DNA from 4 places in the Neorhizobium sp. DAR64860/K0K1 genome. Region 3 is predicted to be linked to each of the others. Evidence: predicted binding sites of a transcription regulator. Region 3 holds the regulator's gene; each other region holds the start of a gene.
The links. Region 3 encodes PhoB, which activates phosphate uptake and scavenging genes when phosphate is short. Its sites were predicted from a motif close to TGTCATNNANCTGTCAT; they were not measured.
Positions count from the first base shown of each region.

Region 1: the regulator PhoB is predicted to act here: its motif matches at 3,623-3,639, upstream of ACQY1J_RS09815 (ceramide glucosyltransferase).
Region 2: the regulator PhoB is predicted to act here: its motif matches at 2,564-2,580, upstream of ACQY1J_RS11605 (UDP-2,3-diacylglucosamine diphosphatase).
Region 4: the regulator PhoB is predicted to act here: its motif matches at 1,342-1,358, upstream of ACQY1J_RS14865 (esterase-like activity of phytase family protein).

Region 1 covers NZ_CP191459.1:1,054,661-1,059,858, reverse strand. The annotation lists gene ACQY1J_RS09825 (anthranilate synthase) at 1-797, opposite strand, end outside; gene ACQY1J_RS09820 (extensin family protein) at 1,132-2,376, shown strand; gene ACQY1J_RS09815 (ceramide glucosyltransferase) at 2,393-3,541, opposite strand; gene ACQY1J_RS09810 (formate--tetrahydrofolate ligase) at 3,708-5,198, opposite strand, start outside.
Region 2 covers NZ_CP191459.1:1,440,647-1,445,844, reverse strand. The annotation lists gene ACQY1J_RS11615 (ABC transporter permease) at 1-631, opposite strand, end outside; gene dgcA (N-acetyl-D-Glu racemase DgcA) at 690-1,670, shown strand; gene ACQY1J_RS11605 (UDP-2,3-diacylglucosamine diphosphatase) at 1,695-2,510, opposite strand; gene ACQY1J_RS11600 (NADP-dependent malic enzyme) at 2,729-5,047, shown strand; gene ACQY1J_RS11595 (hypothetical protein) at 5,133-5,198, shown strand, end outside.
Region 3 covers NZ_CP191459.1:2,902,814-2,908,011, reverse strand. The annotation lists gene pstA (phosphate ABC transporter permease PstA) at 1-898, shown strand, start outside; gene pstB (phosphate ABC transporter ATP-binding protein PstB) at 914-1,729, shown strand; gene phoU (phosphate signaling complex protein PhoU) at 1,781-2,494, shown strand; gene phoB (phosphate regulon transcriptional regulator PhoB) at 2,620-3,303, shown strand; gene ACQY1J_RS18595 (DMT family transporter) at 3,285-4,199, opposite strand; gene ACQY1J_RS18590 (ArsR/SmtB family transcription factor) at 4,324-5,100, shown strand; gene ACQY1J_RS18585 (PACE efflux transporter) at 5,049-5,198, opposite strand, start outside.
Region 4 covers NZ_CP191459.1:2,106,947-2,112,144, forward strand. The annotation lists gene rnd (ribonuclease D) at 15-1,160, shown strand; gene ACQY1J_RS14865 (esterase-like activity of phytase family protein) at 1,410-2,768, shown strand; gene ACQY1J_RS14870 (HEAT repeat domain-containing protein) at 2,912-4,198, opposite strand; gene ppx (exopolyphosphatase) at 4,316-5,198, opposite strand, start outside.

The DNA.
Region 1 (5,198 bases), 1.7 Mb from region 3:
TCGAACAGATCGCCGCGGCGAAAGCTTTCCTTGGCGCGGGTAACGAGGCTCGCGTATTCCCCCGGCTTGTGGTCGCCCTTCGGCGGCGTCACCGTGGTGCGCAGGAACGGCTCGGGCGCGATATCCTGCGCCTTGCCTTCCGTCGTCACGCCGTCCTTGGCAAAGTCGTAGCGATCGACCCAGGCCTTTGCAGCATGGTGATCGACGACCAGAATTTCGTCGGGCAGGTAGAGAACCATGTCGCGCTGGTCTTCCGGCCGCTGCATGGAAAGCTTGATCGCATCGAACTGGAACGCAAGATCGTAGCCGAAAGCCCCGAACAGACCGATCGCCGAATCCGCATCCGAATGGAAGAGATCGACAATGGCCCGAAGCGCGGTAAACACCGTCGGCATCTTCGAGCGCTCTTCCTCTGTAAAGACGCGGGACGGCTGGTTGACGGTCAGATCCAGACGGCGGTCGGTGCGTTCGCCGAGCGTCAGGTCGGAAATCGTCGCAAGCTTGTCGGCGATAAACGACAAAAGCACTTCGCCGCGACCGTTATAGGCCTCGATCCACATCGCCCGGCCGTTGCAGGTAATGCCGAGCGGCGGATCGGCGATCGCCGTATCCCAGCGGGTATAGCGTCCGGGATATTCGTAGTTCGACGAAAACACCGCGCCGCGGCGCTCGTCGAGCCGGTCGACATAAGACGAGATCGCGGTTGCATATTCGGCCGGCCTGCGGGCGCGGCTGACGCTGATTCCGCCCTTGGTCTCGTAGGTCTCGGACCCGTCGTCGTGAATGATCGTCGCCATGTCTGCCTCTTGAAATCCCTGTTGATCTGCCCGGGTCTCAGAAGCGGCCAATAAAAAAGCCGCCTCGGTAATCGGGCGGCTTGGTCATAGTCTTGTCGATGGACATGACTGGTCAAGGCCGCGTCAGCGTGCCCACCACCAGTTACCGTTGTTGTTCATCGAAATCATCATGGAGCGAATTGTTAGCGCGGCTCCGGCAAACGCGCAAGTGGATTTATTTGGCCACAATGCGACCAAAACAGGGTCATCCGCGTTGCGTCTCCGAAACATGGGAAAGGACGACCGAAGGATGAAGCATACTCTATGCCTTCTCGCTTTAAGCACTTCGCTGGCAATGAGCGCACCGCTGACACTGGGTGCAGCGCCTCTGCCCGCCCGCCCAGCACCGCAAGGCTCGACGCCGAACGTTGTCGAAATCAACATCATCGACCAGTTCATGCGCGATGCCGGGCGCACCCGCAAACAGTCGACGCGCAAATCCTCGTCCGGCAAAAACCAGTCGACCCGCCCCGCACAGGGTGCCCAGAACCAGAGCCGAGCCGCGATCCCCGCCGCCCCCGCCCTCGCTATCGTTCCGCTTCCCATGGCAAAGCCGGGTGGTGAACCCGTGCCCGAGGCAACGGCGGCAACGGCCGCAGCCGCAGCCACACCTGAGGTCGCCGCAAAGCCCGCCGAAGCAAAGCCCGAGAACCCGCCCGAAACCCCTGCGGAGAAGCCGGCAGAGCGCCCCGCAGAGCCGCCAGCCCCGGCTCCCGAACAGACCCAGAGCCCGGAACAGACCGGTAAAGCGCCGGAAGAAACCATACCCACGCCCACTCCCAAGCCGGAAGAACCCGCAGAACAAAAGCCCGCTGCAGCGAGCAACGACGGCAAAGCTGATTCTGCCAAACCGGACGCCGCCAAGCCCGATGACAAGGCACCGCAGGACAAGGCTGCTGATGACAAAACTCCGGCCGACAAGCCTGCGGACGAAAAGCAGGAAGAGGCCGAGACCCCGCCGCCTCCTCCGCCTCTCGTCGAGGAAGACGCCGCAGAACTGAAAGCCTGCCTTGCAGACCTCGGTGCCATCGGCGCCAAGTTCGAGTCCATCAAACCGATCGACGAAGGCAATGGCTGCGGCATCAAGCAGCCGATCGAGGTGGCGCAGGTTCTGCCTGGCGTCGATCTCGGCGGCGCCACCATGCGCTGCAAGACGGCGCTGACCATGGCCCACTGGCTGAAGGATACGGTGCAGCCAGCGCTCAACATCGCCATGCCGGGCCGCAAGATCACCGGCCTTGTCCCCGGCTCCACCTACCAGTGCCGCCTCAGAAACAGCGCCTCGACCGGCAAGATCTCCGAGCACGGTCGCGGCAACGCATTCGATGTCGCCGCCTTCAAGCTCGACAATGGCGAAAAGGTCGTGATGAAGCGCCGCGAGGACGATCACACGCTGGAGGGTGCGTTCCAGAAGACCGCAACTGCCGGCGCCTGCCTGCATTTCACCACGGTCCTCGCACCGGGCAGCGATGCCGCCCACGAGGATCACCTTCATCTCGACATCATCGACAGGGATGGCGGCTACCGCATTTGCGAGTAGCCGTTGAGGGCCAGGGTCAGGCCGGCGAGGAGCCGGTCAGCCGGCTTTCCTGGGTGCCGATCGTCATGGCATTGCCGCGCCATTCGAACGATCCGGAAAGCCAGCTTCTGATCCAGATGGCCGGCAGCATCACGTCGCGCACCATCATCGCCGGCAGCGACAGGATCGACAGCCGCCAGCCCTTCGCCCGCGCAAGGGCGAGTTCCGGCAGGTAGGTTGCGGCGAACACGGTTGCGGCGACGAGCGCCGAATTGAGATCCAGCAGGACGGCTGCGATCAGCCCAAGCGCCAGAGGCGGCAGAGCTCCGAGCAGGATCTCCGGCGTGAAGAACAGCGGAAATGTCACCCGCCGCAGCCGAGCCCAGCGCGTCTGCCGCGACCAGATTTCCTCCAGCCCCCGGCGCCCGAGCGGCTGCTCGAACGGCGCAGACACCAGATGCACTTTCTTGCCATGTCGGTTGACGAGCTTGGTCGAGGCCGCATCCTCGGCAATCTCGGCCGCCAGCGCCTGGATGCCGCCGGCAGCGTCCAGAAACGGCTTGTGCCAGAGCATGCTCTTGCCCTGCGCAAACCCCAGCCCCAGTGCCTCGCCCACATATTGCCAGCGCGCCTGTAGCGTATTCAGGAAAGCGCATTCCACTTCCGCCCAGAACCCGTCCGGCCGAGATCCGATCGGCGTCGAACAGACAAGCCCGGTATCGGCCCGCCATCCGGAGACGAGGTTCTGGATATAGTCCTTGGGCATCAGCACGTTGGAATCGGCAAGCACCACCCATTCGTGGCGCGCCGCATGCCAGCCCTTGGCGCAGTTGTTGAGTTTCGGATTGGCGCTGATCCGGTCATCGCCGATCAGCAGCCGTGCCGGCACCGCCGGATGCGCGGCAATCGCCGAGCGGATCTCGGCGATGATCGGATCACCCTCGTCCTGCACACAGAAGATCAGCTCGTAATCCGGCCACTCAAGCTTGAATGCATGCGCAAGCGTCAGGCTGGAATAGGCCTCGATGCCCCGCACCGGAATGACGATCGAGACGCCGTCCGGCTTGATCACCGCCGGCTTGTCGCTCGCCTTGTCCCGATGCGAAAGCCGCAGGCCGGCAACGGCGATGCTGAAGAGATTGATCGCCAGAAGGGCCATGGCGAGTGTCGCAAGAACAAGATCCATCCTGATGTTCCCGATGGCCGGCCCCGAATCGTCGGGTCACCGCCAGTGCCGCAAGAGTAAGGGCAAGCAGACCATTTCGGTGTGACAGACGCATGACGTTGCCCCTCACCCACGAAGGCGAGAGGCGAGGACGATCCGGAGAAAACCCGCTGGGCAGCCTCTATGCTTAGAACAACCCCTCGATCAGCCCATCCGCGTTCAGATGGATCCGCTCGGCCGACGGCGCGCTCGGAAGACCCGGCATGGTCATGATCTCGCCGGTGATCGCCACGATAAAACCGGCGCCGGCCGACAGCCGCACTTCACGCACATGCACCACATGCCCTTCCGGAGCACCGCGCAGGTTCGGATCGGTGGAGAAGGAATATTGCGTCTTGGCGATGCAGACCGGCAGATGGCCGTAACCGGCAGTTTCCCAGGCCTTCAGCTGATCGCGCACCGGCTTTTCCGCCGTCACCTCGCCGGCATGATAGATCTTGGTGGCGACCGCCTCGATCTTTTCCATCAGCGGCATGTCGTCAGGATAGATCGGCTTGAAGTTGGCGGCACCGCTTGTCGCCAGTTCCACCACCTTGTAGGACAGTTCCTCGATGCCGGCGGAACCTTCCGCCCAGTGACGGCAGAGGATCGCCTCGGCGCCGTGATGCGAGACGTATTCCTTGATCGCCGCCACTTCCGCATCCGTATCCGAGATGAAGTGGTTGATCGCGACCACGACCGGCACGCCGAACTTGCGCACGTTTGCGATGTGACGCCCAAGGTTCGAGCAGCCGCGCGTCAGCGCCTCGACATTTTCGCTCCCGAGATCATCCTTCTTCACGCCGCCATTCATCTTCAGCGCCCGGATGGTCGCAACGATCACGGCTGCATCGGGCTTTAGCCCTGCCTTGCGGCACTTGATGTCGAAGAACTTTTCGGCACCCAGATCCGCCCCGAAACCCGCTTCGGTCACCACATAGTCGCCAAGCTTCAGCGCCGTCTTGGTGGCGATGACGGAATTGCAGCCATGGGCGATATTGGCGAACGGCCCGCCATGCACCAGCGCCGGATTGTTTTCCAGCGTCTGCACCAGGTTCGGCTGCATCGCGTCTTTCAAAAGCACCGCCATCGCTTTGTCGGCCTTGATGTCGCGGGCATAGACCGGCGAGCGGTCGAACCGGTAGCCGATGACGATATCGCCGAGCCGCTTCTCGAGGTCTGCCAGATCCTGCGCCAGACACAGGATCGCCATCACTTCGGATGCGACGGTAATATCGAAGCCGCTTTCGCGGGCGAAGCCATTCGACACGCCGCCGAGCGAGGTCACGGTCTGGCGCAGCGCCCGGTCGTTCATGTCCATCACCCGCCGCCAGGTGATGCGGCGCGTATCGATGTCGAGCGCATTGCCCCAATAGACATGGTTGTCGATCATCGCCGACAGGAGATTGTGCGCAGAGGTAATGGCGTGGAAGTCGCCGGTGAAATGGAGGTTGATGTCTTCCATCGGCACGACCTGCGCATAACCGCCGCCGGCAGCCCCTCCTTTGACGCCAAAGCAGGGCCCTAGCGAAGGCTCGCGCACGCAGATCACCGCCTTCTTGCCGATCCGGTTCAGCCCGTCGCCGAGACCGACCGTGGTCGTCGTCTTGCCCTCGCCCGCCGGCGTCGGATTGATCGC
Region 2 (5,198 bases), 1.5 Mb from region 3:
CAATGATCGCGCCGATCAGAAACGACATCAGGAGGATGATCGGCACCGCACGCACGCCCATCCGGTCGATATGCGTCACGACGGATGCCGGAGAAACGCCGGATCCGCGGCCGAATTTCAGCTGTGCGCCACGGACCGCCGAGCCGAGAATGTGCATGGCGGCGACGAAGTCACCGGCAAATTCCGTCATCGTCTTGCCGACCGGGCTGAACACGCGATCAAACAGCGACCGCTTGTCCTGATCGTTGGGCGGCGGTGCCGGGGTCTTTTCCGGCAGGGCGCCAACCAGTTCCTCGATCGTCCCTTCCGCCCCGACCAACTTCGCGTCGCGACCCTGCTCGGCTTTTGCCGACAGAAGACGGCGAATCAGCCAGGCGCCGGATGTATCGATCCCGTCGATCCCCGAGACGTCGATCTCGAGGGATCCAGACCCGCTGCTCTTTTCAAGATCGCCAAACGCCTTGAGGACCGGCGAAATCGAATGATTGCGCCATTCTCCGGCCAGAATGTAGCGCTCGCCATCGCCGCCGGGCAGGTCTTCGGCTTTGATTTCGGCAGGTTGTGACGGCACAGGTTTCTTTCGGCTTAGGTTAAGCAGCACGCGGCTGCGATCTGCTGTTGATCGCAGCACTGAGAGCGGCAATATAGCGACCCTGAACGGATTTGCCACAACGCCCAGGTGGAAAACCATGACGCGTCACTTCGAAGCAACAATCGAGAAATTCCCGATCGCGGGGGTGTTTACGATTTCTCGCGGTTCCAAGACAGAAGCCGAGGTGGTGACCTGTGCGATCACCCGCGACGGCCTGACCGGCCGGGGCGAATGCGTTCCCTACAAACGCTACGGTGAAACAACCGAAGGCGTCCTCGACGAGATCAACTCCCTTGCTTCGATGATGCACGATGGCATGGATCGCCACACGCTCCAGACACGGCTGCGGCCGGGTGCTGCGCGAAACGCTGTCGATTGCGCCTTGTGGGATTTGGAAGCCAAGAGCCTCGGCCGGTCCGTGGCATCGATGATCGAGGTCGGAGAAAAGCCTCTTGTCACCGCCTTCACGCTGTCTCTGGGCGAACCCGAGGCGATGGCAGAGGATGCGCGGAAAAATGCCTGGCGTCCGCTCCTCAAGGTCAAGCTCGGCACAGACGATGACGAAAGTCGCATGCGCGCCGTGCGCGATGCAGCGCCCGATTCGCGGCTGATCATCGATGCGAACGAGGGTTGGACGGAAGATAACCTTGCCCGTCATCTGGAAGTGGCAGACGCCCTTGGCGTGTCGCTGATCGAACAACCGCTCGCCGCCGGCAAGGATGCGATTCTCGCCACCATCCGCCGCAAGGTGATGATCTGCGCCGACGAAAGCGTCCACGCGACCGGCGATCTCGCAAGCCTGAGAAACCGCTATGACGCCGTCAACATCAAGCTCGACAAGACCGGCGGGCTGACCGAGGCGCTGATCATGAAGGAGGAAGCGCAGCGACTGGGCTTTGCCGTCATGATCGGCTGCATGGTCGGAACCTCGCTTGCCATGGCCCCCGCAGTTCTTCTGGCGCAGGATGCCGACTACGCCGATCTCGACGGTCCGCTACTCTTGGCGCAAGACCGCCCGGACGGGCTGCGATACGACGGATCGCTGGTCTATCCGCCCCGGACGAATCTCTGGGGATAATGAGTCCCTTGCACCGACAGGCCGTTACGCAGCCTGCATGCCCCTAATGGTCTCCGGTGAAGGCAGCGTCGTGATTTCCGCAGTCTTCGCGATCTTCTGCCAGGAGATCAGTTCCAGCGTCCCGTCGCGATGCTCGGCAATCGCCGTGCAGCTTTCGACCCAGTCGCCCGTGTTGACGTAGTGGATCCCGTCGATGTCTTCCATCACCGCATGATGGATATGGCCGCAGATGATGCCATCGACATTGTTGCGACGAGCCTCGTCGACGACAACCTTCTGGAACTCGCCGATGAAATTCACGGCGTGCTTCACCTGCAGCTTCGCCCAGGCAGAGAATGACCAGTATGGCAGGCCGATGCGGCGGCGCACCGCTGCAAGACCGACATTGATGGCGATTGCCGCATCATAGGCCCAGTCACCGAGATAGGCGAGCAGACGCGCATTGCGCACCACGACGTCGAACTCGTCACCGTGCAGCACCAGGTATTTCCGCCCGTCTGCCATCTCGTAGATCATCCGGTCTGCGACCTCGATACCGCCGAAATGCATGCCGGGGAAATCGCGCAGGAATTCGTCGTGGTTTCCCGGAATGTAGACGATCCGCGTGCCCTTGCGCGCCTTGCGCAAAAGCTTCTGAACCACGTCGTTACAGCCCTGCGGCCAGTTCCAGCTGCGCTTCAACCGCCAGCCGTCGACGATATCGCCGACCAGCACGATCGTTTCCGCCTCGTGGTAGCGCAGGAAATCGAGGAGAAAGTCCGTGCGGGCGGCTTTGGAGCCGAGATGCACGTCCGAAATGAACAGGGTTCTGAAATGCCTTGTCTCGATTGCATCGGCCACGGAAACGTCCCTTCGTTACCTACCTTGTCCTACCCTTCGAAAATCAAACTCGTGTTTCAGGATGATGACAGGGGCGCGATCGCCGCAGTCGGCGACCACCCGAAACCGGCGGCAAAATCCGACAGCATCGCAAATATTGTAGTTTCTCGATGGATCGATTGATGTAAGGAGGGGACTCGCATGTCAGGACGGAAATCGATACGAGGAGCCATAAGAGCATGGATGGGCACGACAATCCGAAACCATCGCCGGTAACCGGAGATCTCGACGAACAGGCTCTCTTCTTCCACCGCTATCCCCGCCCCGGCAAACTGGAAATCCAGGCCACCAAGCCGCTCGGCAACCAGCGCGACCTCGCACTTGCCTATTCCCCGGGTGTGGCCGCCCCTTGCCTCGCGATCCGCGACAATCCGGAAATGGCCGCGGAATTCACCGCGCGTGCCAATCTGGTCGCCGTGGTCTCCAATGGCACTGCCGTGCTCGGGCTCGGCAATATCGGCCCGCTTGCCTCCAAGCCGGTAATGGAAGGCAAGGCCGTCCTCTTCAAGAAATTCGCCGGCATCGATGTGTTCGACATCGAAATCGACGCGCCGGGCATCGAAGCCATGGTCTCGACGATCTCGGCACTCGAGCCGACCTTCGGCGGCATCAACCTCGAAGACATCAAGTCTCCGGAATGTTTCGAAGTCGAGCGTCGTCTTCGCGAAAAGATGAACATCCCGGTCTTCCATGACGATCAGCACGGAACGGCGATCATTGTCGCCGCCGCGATCCTCAACGGCCTAGAGCTTGCCGGCAAGACGATCGATAACGTCAAGATCGTCACGTCGGGCGCCGGTGCGGCGGCGCTTGCCTGCCTGCATCTTCTCGTGTCGCTTGGTGCGAAGAAGGAAAACATCTGGGTCCACGATATCGAAGGGCTGGTCTATGAGGGCCGCGTCGAGCTGATGGACGAGTGGAAGGCGATCTACGCCCAGAAGAGCGACAACCGCGTTCTGGCCGACAATATCGCCGGCGCAGACGTCTTCCTCGGCCTGTCGGCCGCAGGCGTGCTCAAGCCCGAACTTCTGGTGCAGATGGCCGAAAAGCCGCTGATCATGGCGCTCGCCAACCCGACGCCGGAAATCATGCCGGAACTCGCACGCGCCGAGCGTCCCGACGCGATGATCTGCACCGGCCGCTCGGACTTCGCCAACCAGGTCAACAACGTCCTCTGCTTCCCCTACATCTTCCGTGGTGCACTCGATTGCGGCGCCCGCACGATCAACGAAGAAATGAAGATGGCGGCGGTCAAGGCGATCGCGGCACTTGCCCGCGAGGAAGTCTCCGACGTCGCCGCGAAAGCCTATTCCGGTGAAACGCCGATCTTTGGCCCCGACTACCTGATCCCATCGCCATTTGATCCGCGGCTGATCCTGCGCATCGCGCCGGCCGTCGCAAGGGCTGCGGCCGAAAGCGGCGTCGCCGCTCGTCCGATCCAGGATTTTGAAGCCTATCTCGACCAGCTTAGCCGATTCGTCTGGCGCTCCGGCTTCGTGATGAAGCCGATCTTCACGGCGGCCAAGACTGCCGAGAGAAATCGCGTCATCTTCGCCGAAGGCGAGGACGAACGCGTTCTGAGGGCCGCACAGATCCTGCTCGAAGAGCAGATCGCAAGGCCCATCCTGATCGGCCGTCCCTCGGTCATCGAAGCGCGTCTCCAGCGTTTCGGCATCCGCATCCGCCCGAATGTCGATTTCGCCGTCGTCAACCCGGAAGACGATCCGCGTTACCGCGGCTATGTCGACGACTATTTTGCGCTTGTCGGCCGCCAGGGCGTCAATCCGGAAGCAGCACGAACCATCGTGCGCACCAGCAACACGGTCATCGGCGCGCTATCGGTCCAGCGCGGCGAGGCCGATGCGCTGATCTGCGGCATCGAAGGCCGCTACGACCGGCATCTGCGCGACGTCAACCAGATCATCGGCAAACGCGAAGGCACGAAGACGCTCGCCGGCCTCAGCCTGCTGATTTCGCAGCGCGGTGCGATCTTCTTCACCGACACGTTCGTCAACTACAATCCGACCGCCGAAGAGATTGCCGAGATCACCATTCTCTCGGCCCAGGAAGTGCGCCGCTTCGGCATCAAGCCGAAGGCGGCCCTCATCTGCCACTCCAACTTCGGCTCGCGCAATTCCGAAAGCGCCGCGAAGATGCGCGACGCACTCGCCATTATTCGCGAACGGGCGCCGGATCTGGAAGTCGACGGTGAAATGCAGGGTGGCTCGGCGCTTTCCGAGGAACTGCGCAAGCGCGCCATGCCGAGCACCACATTGTCCGGTGAAGCCAATCTGCTGGTCTTCCCGAACCTCGATGCGGCCAGCATCTCGCTTGGCCTGGTGCGCACCATGATGGACGCGCTGCATGTCGGCCCGATCCTGCTTGGCACGGCAAAACCCGCCCATGTTCTCGGCCAGTCCGTCACATCCCGCGGCGTCGTCAATATGGCGGCTCTGGCCGTCGTCGAAGCCTCGCAGCCAGAGTCGCTGTTCGGCTAGGTCTCACAGAAGCCGGGGCGGTTTAGGATATCTTCATCCGCCCCGGCCTATGTTTGATGGGTTTTAACGAATTGCCGGAAAAGCGATGCGATTTCGCGGCCTGATCTTCATTCCGCTCGTCTTCGTCCCCGCCTCCGTCCTGGCGCGGGAT
Region 3 (5,198 bases):
TCCTGAGATCATCGGCACGACTCAGACGGTTTCGCTTCTGGCGGCCGGCGATATCGACAGCGCCGTGAAAGGCCAGATCAATCTCGACGTGGCGGAAACCAGCCGCAAGGTGTCCGACCAGCAGGTCGGATGGATGAAGCAGCTGACCGACAGCGGTGCGCTCGCCAAGGAATTCAACACCGGCATTTTCTTCAACGGCGCGTCCAGCCGTCCGGAAGCAGCCGGCGTCGGCGTCGCTCTGATCGGCTCCTTCTACATGATGCTGATCGTGCTCGTCCTGTCGCTGCCGATCGGCGTCGCAGCCTCGATCTATCTTGAAGAGTTTGCCCCGAAGAACCGGTTCACCGACCTGATCGAGGTCAACATCAACAATCTCGCAGCGGTCCCGTCGATCGTCTACGGTCTGTTGGGTCTCGCGGTCTTCATCAACTTCATGGGCCTGCCGCGCTCGGCCTCGCTGGTCGGCGGCCTGGTGCTGACGCTGATGACGCTTCCGACCATTATCATCGCCACCCGCGCGGCACTGAAAGCAGTGCCACCGTCGATCCGTGCTGCAGCGCTCGGGCTCGGTGCCTCGAAGATGCAGACCATCTTCCACCATGTCCTGCCGCTTGCCATGCCCGGTATCCTGACCGGTACGATCATCGGCCTCGCGCACGCCCTTGGCGAAACCGCGCCGCTCCTCTTGATCGGCATGGTCGCCTTCGTGGCGAACTATCCGACCACGCCGATGGATCCGTCGACAGCGCTGCCGGTACAGATCTACATGTGGGCTAACGAGGCGGAACGCGCCTTCGTTGAACGAACCTCGGGAGCGATCATGATCCTGCTCCTGTTCCTGATCTTGATGAATGTTGGCGCAATTCTCTTGCGACGCCGCTTCGAACGGCGTTGGTAGAGGAAGGGGGAAGCAATGAACATGATGTCAGAAGCTGCAGTTGAGAAGGCGCTGGACAAGAAAATGAACGACGTTGCATATAAGATGATCGGCAAGGATGTCTCCGTTTATTACGGTGACAAGCGCGCTCTTTATGACGTGAACCTGAATGTCCGCCAAAATACCGTCACTGCTTTGATCGGTCCGTCTGGCTGCGGCAAGTCCACCTTCCTGCGCACGATGAACCGCATGAACGACACGATCGAGGGTTGCCGCGTCACCGGCAAGATCACGCTCGACGGCGACGATATCTACGACAAGGAAATCGACGTCGTGGAGCTGCGCGCCCGGGTCGGCATGGTGTTTCAGAAGCCGAACCCGTTCCCGAAGTCGATCTACGAGAACATTGCCTACGGTCCCCGCATCCACGGCCTTGCCCGCGGCAAGACGGAAATGGACGCGATTGTCGAGGCAAGCCTGCAGCGCGCCGGCCTCTGGGCAGAAGTCAAGGATCGCCTGCATGAAGGCGGTACCGGCCTTTCCGGCGGTCAGCAGCAGCGCCTTTGCATCGCCCGTGCGATCGCCGTTTCGCCTGAAGTCATTCTGATGGACGAGCCGTGCTCGGCACTCGACCCCATCGCCACGGCCAAGGTCGAGGAACTGATCCACGAACTGCGCGCCAACTACACGATCGTGATCGTCACCCACTCGATGCAGCAGGCAGCCCGCGTTTCACAGCGCACGGCAATGTTCCATCTCGGCCATCTGGTCGAGGAAAACGATACCGACAAGATGTTCACCAATCCGGATGACCAGCGCACCCAGGATTACATCATGGGCCGCTTCGGCTGATGCGGGCGCAGAGCCCGTCAGCCGCAACTGCAGACATCAAGGATCAGACACATGGTTTCGACCCATATTCTCTCGGCCTATGACGAGGAACTGAAATACCTGAACCGCCGGATTTCCGAAATGGGCGGCCTGGCGGAGCAGATGTGCGGAGATGCCGTGCGTGCGCTCGTCAACTCCGACTCCGCACTGGCCCAGAAGGTCATCTCGGACGACGTCATTCTCGACCACGCCGAGCGCGATATCCAGGACAAGGTGATCGTCACCATCGCCAAGCGTCAGCCGATGGCGGCCGACCTTCGCGAGATCATCGGCACGCTGCGCATTGCAGCTGACCTGGAACGCGTCGGCGACCTTGGTAAGAACACCGCCAAGCGCGTGCTCGCCGTGCAGGGAACAGGCGTCCCGCGCAAGCTCGCCCGTGGTCTGGAGCATCTTTCCGAACTGGCGCTGGTGCAGCTCAAGGACGTTCTTGATGTCTTCGCCAACCGCTCCGCGGAAAAAGCCGAAATCATCCGCCAGCGCGATGAAGAGATTGACGCGATGTACACCTCGCTGTTCCGCGAACTCCTCACCTACATGATGGAGGATCCGCGCAACATCACCACCTGCACCCATCTTTTGTTCTGCGCCAAGAACATCGAGCGCATCGGCGACCACGCGACGAATATCGCCGAGACCATCTACTACATCGCGACCGGTGCACAGCCGGAGGGCGAACGTCCGAAGGACGATACGTCCAACATGCTCGGCTCCGCCGGGACATGATGCAGCTCTCCCGAAATCGCCTGCCGGTTTCGGGACGATAACTGCCAAAAACAATGACCTGAAGCAGCGCGAGCGGATCTGGCGGATCTAAGTGCGGTTCGGGACGAGTGATGGAGCAAGTCGGAATGCAGCCGAAGATCGCAGTCGTGGAAGACGAAGAGGCCCTCAGCGTCCTCCTTCGGTATAACCTGGAGGCCGAGGGTTACGAGGTCGATACCGTGCTTCGCGGTGACGAAGCGGAAATCAGGCTTCAGGAGCGCGTTCCGGATCTTCTCATTCTCGACTGGATGCTGCCAGGCGTTTCGGGCATCGAACTGTGCCGTCGCCTGCGCATGCGGCCGGAGACGGAACGCCTGCCGATCATCATGCTGACGGCGCGCGGCGAAGAAAGCGAGCGCGTTCGTGGGCTTGCCACGGGCGCCGACGACTATGTGGTCAAGCCGTTTTCGACACCGGAGCTGATGGCCCGCGTCAAGGCGATGCTGCGTCGTGCCCGACCCGAAGTGCTGTCGAGCGTCCTCAAATGCGGCGACATCGAACTCGACCGCGAAACCCACCGCGTTCACCGCAAGAGCCGCGAAGTTCGCCTCGGGCCGACAGAGTTTAGACTTCTGGAATTCCTGATGGCCTCACCCAGCCGCGTCTTTTCGCGCTCGCAGCTGCTCGACGGCGTCTGGGGTCATGACATCTATGTCGACGAACGCACCGTCGACGTGCATGTAGGGCGCCTCCGGAAGGCGCTCAACTTTTCCAACATGCAGGATGTCATCCGCACGGTCCGTGGTGCCGGCTACTCGATGGAAGCCTGATCACCGCGTCTCCTAGCCGGCAGCGTCATGGCAATCACGCCGGTCACGACGCAGGCGAGACCGAGCCAGGCTGTCGAGGCAAGCGTTTCGCCGAGAAACACGACGCCGATGCCAACGCCGATCGGCACCCGCAGATAGGCCTGCGCCGTCGTGCCGACGGAGCCGAGCGTCTGGACCAGCCGGAAATAGATGACGAAGGCCAGCGCCGTCGAAAATACCGCCAGCGCCAACAGGGCGAGCATGGAATCGGCGCTGGGCGTCAGCGTCCAGGGCCGATCGACCACGAGGCTCACGGGAATGAGGATGGCCGCCCCTGCAATCAGCGATCCCGCGGCGGGCATCATCGGGTCCAATCCCTTAAAATTCTTGCCGAAGATGGCAGCCGCCGCATAGCAGATCGTCGCCGCCACGATGGCGAGTTGAGCCCAGAGGTTCTCGCCCGACCCGGCAAGCGCCTCCATGCCGACGATCAGGCATATGCCGACAATGCCTGCGGCAACTCCGAACAGCTTGGCCCCAGAGACGCTTTCATGGCGCGTGATCAGCGCCGTCAGCAGAAAGGCGAAGATCGGCGTCGTTGAACTCAAGATGGTGGCAAGGCCCGCATCGGTCGTCTGTTCGGCCCAGGCAATGAGGGTGAAGGGGACAGCGCTGTTGAGGCAGGCCTGAACCGTGAAGAGCTTCCATGTCTGCCCGTCGGTCGGCAGCTTCAATCCGCGAAGGCGCAGGGCCGCAGCGAGAATGAGCCCGGCGACCAGTGTTCTGACGGCAATAAAGGTGACAGGCGAAATCGTCTCCACACCGACTTTGATCAGCGTGTAGGACGCGCCCCAAAGCGTCGCGAGCGTGAGGAGCAGCAACAGATCCGTTGCCATGCTTGTTTTGGTGTCCGCCATTCCAGTTCCTGTCCCCATGAATGCAATCTCCGCCCCTCTTAGCGGAACCAGGAAAAGAAATGCTTCGACGACGGCCGAACCGTTGACCGCTGACGGCAAAGTTTTCCGGTGCTAGAACTGGATCATGCCCAATATGGTTTCAGGAAATACGATTGCGGAAGTTGCAAGCCTGATCGGCGATGCTGCACGCGCCAACATGCTGTCCGCGCTGATGGGCGGACAGGCGCTGACGGCGGGCGAACTGGCACGCCACGCCGGCGTCACCGCGCAGACCACCAGCGGCCATCTCGGCAAACTGGCGCAGGCTCGCCTGATCGAGGTCGAGAAGCAGGGCAGGCACCGCTATTACCGACTTGCCTCTCCGGAAGTCGCGCACGCGATCCACGCGTTGATGGCAGTCGCCGCGGATGGGCCGAAGCGCCATCATCCTGTCGGCCCGAAAGACGAAGCGTTACGGCTTGCCCGCACCTGTTACGATCACATGGCCGGCCGTCTCGCCATCGCGCTCGCCGATGCCCTAACAGGAAGCGGCTACATGCTGCTCGGCGATGGAGCCGGCCTGATCACCGACGAGGGCAGACGGTTCTTTTGTGATTTCGGGATCGATCTCGAACAGCTGACCCGTTCGAAACGCCCGCTCTGCCGGACATGCCTCGATTGGAGCGAGCGACGGCCGCATCTGGCGGGACAAATGGGTGCGGCGCTGCTGGACCGCGCTCTTGGCGTCGGCTGGATCGGCCGCCGAGAGGAAACCCGGGCTCTGCGGATCACGCGCCGGAGAGATCGGGTTTGCCGAGACATTCAGGCTTCCATCGGACTGGCGTATTGCACCGTCCGAAACTCTGATGGTCAGGCGGCTTCCTGGGTCTTCCATTCCGGCAGCGGGAACAGCTTGTCGTAGCCAAGATTGAAGAGATAGGCATAGACCACGTAGAACAGCGCGATCGCGATATCCATTGTCAGCGCATGGAGAAGGGTAATCTGCAGATACCACGCGAT
Region 4 (5,198 bases), 800 kb from region 3:
ACGTGAATGAGACGATGATCGAAACAACAATTGCCCTTCAGGAAGCCTGCGAAAAGCTGGCTCAGTCAGACTTCATCACCATCGATACGGAGTTCTTGAGAGAGACGACCTTCTGGCCGGAACTCTGCCTGATCCAGATGGCGAGCCCGACAGTCGAAGTTCTCGTCGATCCGCTGGCAAAAGGGCTCGACCTCAAGCCCTTCTTCGAGCTGATGGCGAATACGGCGGTCACCAAGGTGTTTCATGCCGCGCGCCAGGATATCGAGATCATCCATCATCTCGGCAATCTCGTGCCGCACCCGATCTTCGATACGCAGGTCGCCGCCATGGTGTGCGGCTTCGGCGACAGCGTCTCCTACGACCAGCTGGTCAACCGCATCAAGGGCGTGCAGATCGACAAGTCGTCGCGCTTTACCGATTGGAGCCGCCGGCCGCTTTCCGAAAAGCAGCTCGACTATGCGCTGGCTGACGTCACCCATCTGCGCGACGTCTATCTGTCTCTGAAAGAACAACTGGAACGTGAAGGCCGTGCCCTCTGGCTGACGGAGGAAATGGCGGTTCTCGAGAGCGCGTCGACCTATGATCTGCATCCCGACGATGCCTGGCTTCGTCTGAAGTCGCGGCTGAGGAAGCCAAGCGAGTTGGCAATCCTGAAATTCGTCGCCGCATGGCGCGAACGCGAGGCGCGAAGCCGCAACGTGCCGCGCTCACGCGTGCTGAAGGACGACGCGATCTACGAGATCGCTCAGCAGCAGCCCAAGGATACCGAAGCGCTCGGACGTCTGCGCACCGTCCCGAAAGGCTGGGAGCGCTCGTCCTCAGGGGCCGCGATTGTCGAGGCTGTCAATACGGCGCTGGCGCTGCCGAAGACCGAGATGCCGCATGCGCCGAAGCATGTGCACCTGCCGGAAGGCACGGGCGCTGCCGTCGAACTCTTGAAGGTTCTGCTGAAGCTCATTTCCGACAAGCAGGGCGTTGCCGCCAAGGTGCTTGCCAATACCGACGATCTGGAAAAGATTGCTGCCGAAGGCGAGTTGGCCGAAGTGGCCGCCCTTTCCGGCTGGCGTCGCGAACTGTTCGGCGACACGGCGCTCAAGCTGATCCAAGGCGGCGTGGCGCTGCGCTTCGTCAACAAGAAGGTCGAGGCGGTCGAGCTGTAAGGCTCGTCCTCACCGTCTTTCATAATACAAGGGATCGGCCACCGGAGCTCCGGAGCGCGATCCCTGTTCGTTTAAATCCCAGTTATTTGCAGCGTTCCGGGCCGGCTCCGCGACGCTCGAACTACCTGCTCTGGCACCGTCAAGAAACAGACGTAAAACGTTCATCCAAGCGTCAAGCGATCATCACCTCACCGTCATGCGTGCCGCCTATCGACGTCGCGTGTTCTTCTCAATCGAACAGGTGATTTGATGACCAAGACCTTTTTAGCCTCCGTCTTCGTAAGTGCCCTCCTCGCCGGCACGGTATTGGCCGACGACCGCGAATTTCCGGCAAAGCTCGCGGGCCAGGCAATCCTGCCGGCCAATACGGTGACTGCTGCTCCAACCGATGCGCCTGAATTTCTCAAGACATCGGGCAAGTTCACCACGCCGGACCGCAAGCGCACGGAAAAGCTCGGATCGATCGACGGCAAGGACGGTGTTCGCGTCACCGACGTCAAGCTGCCGTTCAACGGTCAGCCGATCCAGGGCTTTTCCGGGATCAAGGCGATGGCTGACGGCACGTTCTGGACGCTCTCCGACAACGGTTTCGGCTCCAAGGCCAATTCCTCCGATGCGATGCTGTTCCTGCACCAGGTGAAGTTCGACTGGGCGACCAACAAGGTCGATGTCGTCAAGAACATCTTCCTGTCGGACCCGAACAAGATCGCCCCCTTCCCGATCGCCATGGAAGGCAGCGACAAGCGCTACCTGACCGGCGCCGATTTCGATATCGAATCGATCCAGCCGGTCGCGGACGGTTTCTGGCTCGGCGAGGAATTCGGGCCTTACCTCATCAAGGTCGACATGCTCGGCCAGTTGACCGACGTCGTTGCCACCACCGTCGACGGCAAGAAGGTCACCTCGCCTGACAACCCGACCCTTTCGATGCCGGCCAACCCCGCCGCCAAGATGCCTGTCTTCAACCTGAAGCGTTCGGGTGGCTATGAAGGTATGGCAATGTCGAAGGATGGGCAGAAGCTCTACGGCCTGCTGGAAGGCCCGGTCTTCCTCGACGACGGCAAGGTCGAACAGGCCGATGGCCGCACTGCGCTGCGCGTCATCGAATTCGACATCGCTTCGAAAAGCTGGACCGGCCGTTCCTGGCTCTATCCGCTTTCGGAAAAGGGTGTCGCGATCGGCGATTTCAACATGCTGGACGCAACCACCGCGCTCGTCATCGAACGCGACAACGGCGCCGGCACCAAGGACAAGGCCTGCGCCGATCCGAAGCAGCCGAAACCGGATTGCTTTGATGCGCCGGCCGAACTGAAGCGCGTCTACAAGATCGAGATGACCGACGCCAATGTCGGCGCGGCCGTCCGCAAGATCGGCTATATCGACCTTCTGAACATCAAGGACCCCGACAGCAAGAAGAAGTCTGGCTCGAAGGACGGTGTCTACGACATGCCGTTCGTGACGATCGAGAATGTCGACCAGATCGACGCGACACACCTGATCATCGGCAATGACAACAACCTGCCCTTCTCGGCCGGTCGCGCCGTCAACAAGGCTGACGACAACGAGTTCAGCCTGATCGAAGCCGCCGAGTTCCTCAACGCGAAGTAAAGCAGTGAGGTGGTGATCGGCAGGCCTCTAGAGCCCGGACATCACCACGACGAAACTGAAAAGGGTATTTGCATCGGCAGGTACCCTTTTCGCCTGCATGACACCGCGAACCTGGACGTATTAAAGCTCAGGTATCGCCAGGACTACCATTTCAGGACGTCGTTAAGCGATGATGGCGCTTTCAAGCTTCTGTTCAAATTCGTCGAAGGATCATTGAGCTGACGGACGATGTCGCTCTTTTGCGACGAGGAGAGATTGCTCCCCGACTGCCGCAGGATCAGGATCTGGTTATTGGCCACACCCTGATCTGTCGTATCCTTGGCAGCGTTTACGCTCAGCTCCACGGCCCGCGGATCCTGCAGGCGGTAAAGAAAATCGGCTGCCTGGTAGCGAATGGTCTTGTCCGGATCTGCGGCCGCCTGGATCAGCAACGGAAAATCCTCAGCGGCCAGCTTTTGCGACAGAGACGACGCCAGATTGGGGTCGGAGCGGATCATTTCTGCCAGGGCATAGACCACGCCGAGCTTGACGCGGTAATCGTCCGGCGATGCGTGCAGCGCAGACAGCATCATGGGCACTGCGACAACTCCGGCAGAGACCAGAAAGTCGCGGGAATTGCGCCTCAGGAACGTATCGTCGTTCCGCAGGCCGGCAAGCGCCTTCTGAATTTGGTCGACCGATGCTTCCGGCCGAACCGCCGCCTGAGCGAACGCGCTCAGATCCCACCATGCACCCGTCGTGCTGCCGCTAACCTCCGCTGTCGGCCCAGGTGAAAGCGTATCCAGTTCGGACAGGAGAACCAGCGAGCCGTTCTTGACCTGCCGCGCATTGTAGTCGAAGCGCCACTGGACCGGCCGGCCTTCGGCGAAAATTGCCCGGATTTTCTGGGCATCGCCGATAAGCTCGAAATACTCTTTGCCAGCTTCCTTTTCGATTGTATCGACCTGCATCCGCATCTGCGTGCTTTGCAGCGATGTACCGAGGCCAAGAAACTTGATCCGTCGGACCATGGCATCCTTGTAGATGTAGAGCGGCTCGTCATCGATTATGCGGATATCGGCGACATGCGAGAAGTCGCCGCTGATCTCGCCTTTAAACAGCGCCGGCGTGCCAGGCGGCGTAAATTGCTGGAGCATCAGAAACAGAACGACTGCCATGGCGCCGGCCCCGGTCACCGACCAGCCGGCCCAGTTCCCTGCAACCTTTGCACCGAACGCCGCAAGCACCAGCCCGAAACCGACGCAGATGGTCAGCGAGGAGGCGGTCTGGCTGCGTCCCAAGAGAAGGATCGCAGTACCCAGCAGCACGAGAAAGAGCCCGACGGCCACGCCGGCAACAAAGTATTTTTCCGGAAAATTGTTCTCGGGCGCCAGCGCGTTATTGGCCCCACCGTCCGCATGATTGTTCGCGCCTTGATCTGCCACTGCCATGTTCGAGCCCCCTCGAAGCCAACACCAACATAAGGCATGCCTGTTCAACCGAAGATAAGCCGAAGCTCGATCAGTTGCAACCGTCTAGATCTGATGCATCTGTTCTCGCAACAGCTGCTATTCGAACACGAAGGCGAGCTTCTTGCCGGTCAGCTTGGCAAGCTGCTGCAGCCGACCTTCCAGCCGCTCCCCAGCGAAGTTGCGGTAAGCGTGCGGAACGACGAATTCCATGTCGAGATCGGGCGAACTCGACTGGCGGAAAGTCAGGTTATTGACGATGCCGGGCATCGAGGCCGAGAACAGATAGACGACCCGCAAAAGCCCGCCGAGCAGTTTGGCGAGCTCAAGAAGCCGCGGTGTCGCGATCGTCGAGAGCGGACCGGTGGCACCGTCGTCGCTCAAACCCTCGAACCGGTAGTAGTTGGCGAGCGCCAGGTAGGCGCGGCCCGCATGGGTAATGCCGACGAAGGACGAGTGGGCGATGACGTTAAGTGCCTGGGCGCCGCGGTAATCGGGATGCGCACGCCAGCTGATATCGGCCAGCAGGCAGGCAGCCCTGCGATAGCGGCTTTCTTCCTCGGTCTCGGTAATGCCGAAGAACGGCACCATGCGGCCGGTCCAATCGGCAAGCTCGCGCGCATGTTCGGGCGAACGCGCGCGCAAGATGGCGAGTTGATCGGCAGCCACGACCAGCGGATCGGCCTGCTTTTCCTCATCCGGCATCAGATGATAGAGATAGCCTTCCCGCACGCCCTGCGCCGAAAAGCTGACGACCGACGGCTTCATGACGGAGAGCACTTCCTGCAGGGCCACGGCGCCGAAGGGCAGAAGCGAACGACGGCTTTTCGAGACGGCCTGCCAGGCAGGATCCTTGGAATCCTTGGCATCGATCACGTCTTCGAGAAATTTCTGGATTTCCTCGAAGGTCAGCTCGTAGCCCTGCATCATGTGCAGCGGATATTTGGTGATTTCCATGTGCAGCTTGGCGATGTTGCGCCAC